DNA from 2 places in the Xanthomonas hortorum pv. pelargonii genome. Region 2 is predicted to be linked to the other one. Evidence: predicted binding sites of a transcription regulator. Region 2 holds the regulator's gene; the other holds the start of a gene.
The links. The regulator FliA, encoded in region 2, starts transcription of late flagellar genes. The targets are predictions, from matches to a motif close to TAAAGTTTNNCNNNCNNNGGCCGATAA.
Positions count from the first base shown of each region.

Region 1: the regulator FliA is predicted to act here: its motif matches at 2,488-2,514, upstream of NDY25_RS16865 (methyl-accepting chemotaxis protein).

Region 1 is NZ_CP098604.1:3,899,484-3,904,289, reverse strand. Features, by position in the region: gene NDY25_RS16870 (glucose/quinate/shikimate family membrane-bound PQQ-dependent dehydrogenase) at 1-2,146, shown strand, start outside; gene NDY25_RS16865 (methyl-accepting chemotaxis protein) at 2,580-4,448, shown strand; gene NDY25_RS16860 (thiol-disulfide oxidoreductase DCC family protein) at 4,710-4,806, opposite strand, start outside.
Region 2 is NZ_CP098604.1:5,002,659-5,007,464, reverse strand. Features, by position in the region: gene flhF (flagellar biosynthesis GTPase FlhF) at 1-385, shown strand, start outside; gene NDY25_RS21350 (MinD/ParA family protein) at 372-1,256, shown strand; gene NDY25_RS21345 (RNA polymerase sigma factor FliA) at 1,253-2,026, shown strand; gene cheY (chemotaxis response regulator CheY) at 2,062-2,454, shown strand; gene NDY25_RS21335 (protein phosphatase CheZ) at 2,454-3,080, shown strand; gene NDY25_RS21330 (chemotaxis protein CheA) at 3,083-4,741, shown strand.

The DNA of each region.
Region 1 (4,806 bases), 1.1 Mb from region 2:
TGTGGCGCGTCGGCGCATGCAGCCGCTGTCGGGTGTTGGCTATGTGCTGGTGACCGGCGTGCTGCCGATCCTGGGCGCAGCGCTGATCCTGTGGCCGTTGCTGGTACCGCGCAATGTCGAACTGGCCGATGCCTCCAAGCTGCCGGCCGAGAACGCAACGCCGTTCAGCCGCGCCAACGTGCCCAGCCCGGACGGCAACGTCGCGGCCAACCACGATGCCAGCAACTGGACGTCGTACGCCGGCTCCAACCTGTCCAACCACTACACTCCGGGCGCGCAGATCACCCCGGAAAACGCCAAGCAGCTCAAGGTGGCCTGGGAATTCCATACCGGCGATCTGAAGCCGGCCGGCTCCAAGCTGGGCTACGCCTTCCAGAACACTCCGCTCAAGGTCGGCGAGCTGCTCTACATCTGCACCCCGACCCAGAAGGTGATCGCGGTGGAAGCGGCCAACGGCAAGGAGCGCTGGCGCTTCGACCCGCAGACCAATCCGAAGGCGATGGCCGGCGTTGCCGCCACCACCTGTCGCGGCGTGTCGTATTACCAGGCGCCGCAAGGCACCGCCGAGTGCCCGACGCGGATCTTCTGGCCGATGGTCGATGGCCGCCTCGGCGCGCTGGACGCGCAGACCGGCAAGCTGTGCACCAGCTTCGGCAACAACGGCTTTGTCGATCTCAATGCCGGCACCGGCAACACCAAGCCCGGCTTCGTCGGCCCGACCTCGCCGCCAGTGGTGATGCGCGGTGTGGTGATCCAGCCCACCGGCCAGGTGCGCGACGGCCAGGAAGGCGATGCGCCCTCGGGCGTGGTGCGTGGCTTCGATGCGCTCACCGGCCAGCTGCGTTGGGCCTGGGACCTGGGCAACCCGGCGATCACCGCCGAGCCGCCGGCCGGCCAGACCTACACCCGCTCGACCCCGAACGTGTGGTCGCTGATGTCCGCCGACGACGAGCTGGGCCTGGTCTATCTGCCCACCGGCAATGCCTCGGGCGATTTCTTCGGCAAGGGCCGCACGCCGCAGGATGAGGAATACACCGCCTCCCTGGTCGCCGTGGACGCGGCCACCGGCAAGGAGCGTTGGCACTTCCGCACCGTCAACCACGACCTGTGGGATTACGACATCGGCCCGCAGCCGAATCTGGTCGATTGGCCGGTCGCTGGCGGCGGTACCCGTCCTGCGGTGATCCAGGCCACCAAGTCCGGCCAGGTGTTCGTGCTGGACCGCGCCACCGGCGAGCCGATCATGCCGGTCAAGCAGATCGCCGTGCCGCAAGGGACCGATCACGGCGATTTTACCGCTGCCACGCAGCCGATCTCGCCGGGCATGCCCAATACCGTGGGCGCGCCGAGCCGCGAATACGAAACCATCATCGAATCCGATGCCTGGGGCATGACTCCGTTCGACCAGCTGGCCTGCCGTATCCAGTTCAAGCAGCTGCGCTACGAAGGCATGTTCACCCCGCCCACCCTGCAAGGCTCGCTGGCGTTCACCGGCAACCACGGCGGCATCAACTGGGGCGGCGTCTCGGTCGATCTGCAGCGCGGCATCATGGTGATGAACAGCAATCGCCTGCCGTACACCTTGCAGGTCTATACCCGCGAGAAAATGAACGAGCTAGGCGTGGTCTCGGTGTTCGACGGCAAGAGCAAGACGCCCGGCTACATGGCGCAGAAGGGCCTGGCCTACGGCGCCCGCAAGGAGCCGTGGATGTCGCCGCTCAACACGCCGTGCGTGGCACCGCCGTGGGGCTACATCTCCGGCGTGGATTTGCGCACGCAGCAGGTACTCTGGCGCCGTCCGCTGGGCACCGGCTACGACCAGGGTCCGATGGGCATCCCGTCCAAGACCAAGTTCGAGATCGGCACGCCCAACAACAGCGGCTCGCTGGCCACCGCCGGTGGCGTGACCTTCATCGGCGCGACCCTGGACGACTTCATGCGCGGCTTCGACACCCGCACCGGCAAGCAGGTCTGGGAGACCCGCGTGCCGGCCGGCCCGCAGGCTGCCCCGCTGAGCTACACCATCGACGGCAAGCAGTACATCGTGGCCGCCGTGGGTGGACACGACCGCATGGAAACCAAGTCCGGCGACAGCGTCATCGCCTGGGCATTGCCGGACGATGCGCAGGCCACGCCGGCCAAGTAATCGGCCGATACTGCGTTAGTGAGCGCAACAGATTGAACCGACCGTCGCGAGACGGTCGGTTTTTTGTGGGGAATGGGAAGTGTAAATCGTAAGAGCGGTTGCAAGTGTCGCGGCTGATGGGAGGTATGCGCGCGCTTCTCAAACGCCTACCGCAGAGGAGATTCCAGCGTGAAATCGGCCAACGATATTTCACCCAAAATTTACATTTGAAAACTCAGATACCGACGCCGCACAACCATTCCATCACGTACCAAACCGCACTGAAACCGCTTCCAAATCAATCACATCGGCGATTTCGTCCGCTTAGCGCCCACATTCCGACGAACGGCAATTTCACGCCGTCATGATTCGGGCTCAGCCGCCGATACCTCCATTGCAGCGTATTTCCTGCCGGACGCAGCCCCATCCCAGATCACCTAGTCGGACCCAGCCTATGTTGCCTTCACACGATGCCACCGCTGTCCCCCGCCCATCTGCCGGCAGGAGCCTTGCGCGTGCCACCGGAATGGCCTGGCTTCCCGCCGCTGCGCACATCGGGCTGCTGGTACTGCTGACGCTCTACGCCGCCACGTTGGTGCCCGGTAGTTTTTGGAGCGGGCTGGGACGGATGTTGCCGGCACTGCTGGTGTTGGGCATCGCCAGTGCAGGGCTGTGGTGGTGGTCGCGCCGTCGCACCAGCGCACAGTTGCAGCAGGCAATCGGCGTGGTCGCTGCGATGGGCGATGAGCGCTTCCAGCGCGTGGAGCTGCGCAATGCCTCCGGCGAGCTTGCGCCGTTGCTGCATGCGCTGCAGGCGACCCAGGACAAGCTGGCCATCCGCATCGACGTGATGGAACAAGGCCTGCGCCATGGCCAGTTCGTGATCAAGGCGCTGGACGATCTGGACACCATGATCCGCATCGCCGACGACGACGGCCAGGTGCTGTTCGCCAATCGCAAATTGCTCGCAATGCTCAAGCTGATCGAGCCGGATGTGCAGAGCTTCCGCCCCAGCTTCCATGCCGAAGGCTTCGTCGGCGGCAGCATCGGCGACATCTATCCCGACAGCCAGGCGGCGATCGACCGCATGCGCGCATTGACCGCTTCCAAAGCGGTGCGCGCGCCGTTCTTCGGCCGCCAGATCGACTTCGTCTACAGCCCGATCATCGCCAGCGACGGCACCAGGCTGGGCACCATCGCGCAGTGGATGGACGTCACCGCGCAGGTCAACGCAGAGCAGGCGTTGATCCAGGTCATCGATGCCGCCGCCGTCGGCGATTTCAGCCGGCGCATGCAAATGGACGGCATGGACGGTGTACTGCTGTCGCTGGCCCAGGGCATCAACCGCATCTACGACTCGGTGGAAACTCATCTGGCCGCGTTGGCACGCGTGATCGGCGCAATGGCCGAAGGCGACCTCACCCAGCGCGTGGAGGGCGATGCGCACGGCATCTTTGCGCGCCTGCGCGACGATACCAACCAGACCGTACTGCGTCTGACCGAGATCATTGGCGGCATCCAGATTGCCTCCGACACCATCCGCCGGGCCGCGGTGGAAATCGCCGCCGGCAATACCGACCTGTCCGAGCGCACCGAGCAACAGGCCGCCAATCTGGAAGAAACCGCCAGCTCCATGGAAGAACTCACCTCCACCGTGAAGCAGAATGCGGAAAGCGCGCTGCAGGCCAATCGCCTGGTGGTGGGCACCGGCGAAGTCGCGCAGAGCGGCGGCAAGGTGATGGACGATGTGGTGTCCACGATGAGCCAGATCAGCACCGCCTCGCGCAAGATCGGCGAGATCATCGGCGTCATCGACGGCATCGCCTTCCAGACCAATATCCTGGCGCTCAACGCCGCAGTGGAAGCCGCACGCGCGGGCGAACAAGGCCGTGGTTTCGCCGTGGTCGCCTCGGAAGTGCGCGCGTTGGCGCGGCGCTCGGCCGATGCGGCCAAGGAGATCAAGACGCTGATCGCCGACTCCACCGACAAGGTCGAACTGGGCTCGGGCCTGGTGCACCGCGCCGGCGCGACCATGCGCGAAATCGTCGGCTCGGTGAAACACGTCACCGACATCATGAGCGAGATCACCGCCGCCAGCGCCGAGCAATCCAGCGGCATCGAACAGGTCAACCGCACCGTCGCGCAATTGGACGAAGTCACCCAACGCAACGCCGCGCTGGTGGAAGAAGCCACCGCCGCTGCACGCAGCCTGGAAGAACAGGCAGTGGAGCTGGCCGATGCGGTGTCGATCTTCCGCCTGCAGCCTGCCCACAGCGGCAACGCAAACGTAGTGCGTGCAAGTTTTGGAAACGCGGCGGCGTAAGCGGCCGTCACGGAATCACCGTAGGAGCGCACCTGGGCGCGATGGGCGTTATCGGTAACGCCCATCGCGCCCAGGTGCGCTCCTACGACAAGCAAATGTGCCGGTCCGCAGTTCCAGATCCAGCACATGCGACCGAATAACCAGCCATCGTGAAAATCGGGGCGCTATCGTAGGAGCGTGCTTGCGCGCGATGAGCGTTATCGGTAACGCCCATCGCGCACAAGTGCGCTCCTACGCGGAGCTCGCTCGCTGAGATAAGCGCTAATCAAGAAACCGTGCACGCTGCTCGGGGCTGGGCAGCATGCAATGCTCGGTGCGACCGAACCAGCGATAGCGATTGCGTGCGATCAGGCGATAG
Region 2 (4,806 bases):
GTTGATCGACACCGCTGGCATGGGCCAGCGCGACCGCGCCCTGGCCGCACAGCTGAACTGGCTGCGCGCCGCGCACCAGGTCACCTCGCTGCTGGTGCTGCCGGCCAACGCCCATTTTTCCGACCTCGACGAGGTCGTACGCCGCTTCGCCCACGCCAAACCCCAAGGCGTGGTGCTGACCAAACTCGACGAGACCGGCCGCTTCGGCAGCGCCTTGTCGGTGGTGGTCGACCACCAAATGCCCATCACCTGGGTGACTGACGGACAGCGGGTCCCCGACGACCTGCACCGCGCCAATGCCGCCAGTCTCGTTCTTCGCCTTGAAGATTTGCGGCGCGCTGCCGATAAGCCCTGTACTCCGGAGCACAACCATGCAGTCGCGTGAATACGCCAAGCTGACCAACGCCTTCCCCCTGACGGCGACCCGTCCCGAGCCCCTGGGCCCGGTGCGCACCATTGCCGTGACCGGTGGCAAGGGCGGCGTGGGTAAAACCAACATCTCCGCCAACCTGGCCGTGGCCCTTGCCGAGATGGGCAAGCGCACCCTGCTGCTGGACGCCGACCTTGGCCTGGCCAACCTGGACGTGGTCTTGGGACTCTCGCCCAAGTACACCCTGGCCGACCTGATCGCCGGCCGCTGCACGCTGGACGAAGTGATCATCGAAGGCCCCGGTGGCGTGTTGGTGGTCCCGGCCGCCTCCGGTCGCCGCCACATGGCCGAAATGGCTCCGGCCCAGCACATCGGCCTGGTCAACGTGTTCTCCGAACTGGAACGCGACCTGGACGTGATGGTCATCGACACCGCCGCCGGCATTACCGACAGCGTGCTGACCTTCTGCCAGGCCGCCCAGGACACCGTGGTGGTGGTCTGCGACGAACCGGCCTCGATCACCGACGCCTACGCGCTGATCAAGGTGCTCTCGCGCGAACGCGGCGTGGACCGTTTGCAGATCATCGCCAACATGGTGCGCGACCCCAACGAAGGCCGCCTGCTGTACGACAAGCTGTCGCGGGTCTGCGAAAAATTCCTCGGCGACGTGTCGCTGAACTACCTCGGCCACGTGCCCCAGGACGACTGGTTGCGTTTGTCGGTACAGCGCCAGCAACCGGTCATCAAGGCCTACCCCGCCAGCCCCTCGGCGCTGGCCATCGCAGAAATCGCGCGGCGTACCTCGCGCTGGCAGGCCCCCACCGTGCCACGCGGCAACGTCGAGTTCTTTGTCGAACGCATCATCCAACGGGGGGTCGCCGCATGAGCACCGCTACCGCAACCGCAACGACGGCCACCGCGCAGTACCGTGCAGTGCAACGCAACAACGCCAACGACATCGTCACCCAACACGCCGATCTGGTGCGCCGCATCGCCCACCATCTGGCCGCGCGCCTGCCGGCGAGCGTGGAAGTGGACGACCTGATCCAGGCCGGCATGATCGGCCTGATCGAAGCCTCGCGCAGTTACGACTCCGAGCAGGGCGCCTCGTTCGAAACCTATGCCTCGATCCGTATCCGCGGCTCGATGATCGACGAGATTCGCAGAGGCGACTGGGTGCCGCGTTCAGTCCACCGCCGTGCCCGCGACGCTGCCGCCGCCGTGCGCAAGATCGAACAGAACACCGGCCGCGCCGCCGCCGCCACCGAAGTGGCTGCCGCGATGGAAATGCCGTTGCCCGATTACCTGCGTCTGATGGAAGACGCCGCCCGCGGCCAGGTGCTGAGCCTGGAGTCGCGGATCGAAGATCACGGCGAGCTGGACACCACCGCCAAGGGTGGCCCCAACCCGCAGCAGATGATGGAGCGTGGCGAGTTCGGCCGCGAGCTGGGCAAGGCCATCGGCCAGTTGCCCGAGCGCGAGCAGCTGGTGCTGTCGCTGTACTACGAACAGGAATTGAACCTGAAGGAAATCGGCGCCGTGCTCGGTGTCAGCGAATCGCGCGTCTGCCAGATCCACGGCCAGGCCGTGGTGCGTCTGCGCGGCCGCCTCAAGGTCTTCGAACTGGCCGATGCCGGTGTCGAAATTGACGAATGATTTTTTCGCGTATTTTTTAGTGTTAGGAGCTTGATGTGAACAAGAACATGCGGATTTTGATCGTGGACGACTTCTCGACGATGCGACGTATCGTCAAGAATCTGTTGGGCGATCTTGGCTTCACCAATACCGCAGAGGCCGAAGACGGCAACAGCGCACTGGCTGCATTGCGGGCCGGCCCGTTCGATTTCGTGGTCACCGACTGGAACATGCCCGGCATGACCGGCATCGACCTGCTGCGCAACATCCGCGCCGACGCCAAGCTCAAGCACCTGCCGGTGATGATGGTGACCGCCGAAGCAAAGCGCGAGCAGATCATCGAAGCCGCCCAGTGCGGCGTGAATGGCTACATCATCAAGCCGTTCACCGCGCAGACGCTGGAAGAAAAGCTGGGCAAGGTGTTCGAACGTCTGGCGGCGACCGCCTGATGAACGCCACCGTGGAAACCAATGCCGAACGCGCTGCCTTGATCGACCGCCTGCAAGGCGCGCTCGATGCACTGGAAAGCGGTGACGAAGCCGCCTGGAAGCGCGAGGTCGACCACCTCGCCGCCTTGCGCACCCGTCCGATGATGCAGGGCCTGAGCCGGCTCGCACGCGAACTCGGTCAGGCGCTGGGCGAACTGCCCACCGTGCCCGAAGAAGCCGGCGAACTGGACGATGCGTGTTCGCGCCTGGACCACGTGGTGGAAATGACCGAAAAGGCCAGCCATCGCACGCTGGATCTGGTCGAAGAATGCCGTGAGCTGGCCAACCAGCTGCGCGACGGTGGTCTGAATCAGGACCAGGGCGCGCTGATGGACAAGATGCGCCACAACCTGACCGAACTGTCGCTGGCGCAAAGCTACCAGGACCTGAGCGGGCAGATCATCCGGCGCGTGGCCGGCATCGTGCGGCGCGTGCACGAAGGCTTCGGCGCACTCGGCCTGCCGCCAAAGAGCACCGAGCCGAAGAAAGACGACGGCGGTCTTGCCGGTCCTGCAGTCAAGGGCCTGGACCGTCACGCGGTGTCGCAGGACGACGCCGATGACCTGCTGTCCGGATTGGGGTTGTAACCATGAGTGCTGTTCCAGACGATATTGCTGCCGATTTCATCGTCGAGGCCCAGGAAATCCTGGATCGCCTCGGCGAACAGCTGGTCGCGCTGGAACAGGCACCGGACGAAGCCGACCAGCTCAACGCGGTGTTCCGCGGTTTCCACACGCTCAAGGGCGGCGCCGGCTTTCTGGCGATCAAGCCCATGGTGGAGCTGTGCCACGCCGCTGAAGAAACCCTCGGCATGGCGCGCTCCGGCCAGGCGGTGTTGCAGGCGCATCACTTCGATGCCGCGCAGCAGTCGCTGGATTATCTGCAGGCGATGCTCGATGCGATGGGCTCGGGCGAAACCGTGCCGCATGCGCCGGCCTCGCTGATCGCGCAGTTCGATGCCAAGAGCGGCCCGCCGGCGGTCAAGGCCGCGCCCAAGGCCGCATTGGCTGCGGTGGCCACACCTGCCCATGACGACGGCCACGTACCGGCGCCCGGCGCCAAGGCCGCGCCCAAAGCCGCCGCCAAGGGTGCCGAAGCCGAACAGACCGTGCGCGTGGACACCAAGCGCCTGGACGCCATCGTCAACCTGATCGGCGAACTGGTGCTCTCGCGCAATCGTCTCAAGACCCTGCGCACCCGCCTGCGCGACGAAGAACTCGATCGCGCGGTCAGCGTGCTGGATATCGCCACTGCCCGCCTGCAGACCGCGGTCATGCGCACCCGCATGCAGCCGGTCAGCAAGGTGTTCTCGCGCTTCCCCAAGGTGGCCCGCGATGTGGCGCGCACCTTGTCCAAGGAAGTGGAGCTGGAACTGATCGGCGCCGAGACAGAACTGGACCGTAATCTGGTCGAAGCCCTGGCCGATCCGCTGGTGCATCTGGTGCGCAACGCGATCGACCACGGCATCGAATCCCCTGCCCTGCGCGAAGCCACCGGCAAACCGCGCAGTGGTCATGTGCGCCTGTCCGCACAGCAGGAAGGCGACTACGTCAGTATCGAAATTCAGGACGACGGCGCCGGCATCGACCCCGAGCGCCTGCGCGAAATCGCCCGCAATAAAGGCCTGATCGACGCCGAAGCCGCTGCCCGTCTGAGCACCGACGAGTGCCTGCATCTGATCTTCATGCCGGGCTTTTCGACCAAGGCCGAGGTCACCGACATCTCCGGCCGTGGCGTGGGCATGGACGTGGTGCAATCGCGCATCCGCGAACTCAGCGGGCAGATCCAGATCCAGTCGGAACTGGGCCGCGGCAGCCGCTTCATGATCCGCGTGCCGCTGACCCTGGCGATCCTGCCGACCCTGCTGGTGCAGGCCGGCGAAGCCGTCTATGCACTACCGCTGGCCCGCGTGGTCGAAGTGCTGCACGCCCCGCAGACCTCGCTGGGCTGGTTCGACGGCCGCGCCGTGCTGGACCGCCGCTCGCACACCTTGCCGCTGATCGACCTGCGCCGCTGGCTCGGCGTCCCCGCCGAGCAACCGCCGCTACTGACCGTGGTGCTGCTGCAAGCCGGAGAAACCCGCTTCGGCCTCGTCGTGGATCAAGTGCGCGGCCGCGAGGAAGTGGTGATCAAACCGCTACCGCGCGCCTTGCGCGGCCTGCCCGGCTACGCCGGCGCAACCCTGATCGGCGATGGCCGCATGGCACTGATCCTGGACGTGGACGGGTTGCGCTCCAGCGATCATTGAGTTTGGGGAATCGGGAATCGGGAATCGGGAATCGGGAATCGTGGTGACGATCCGGGTTGCTTGAT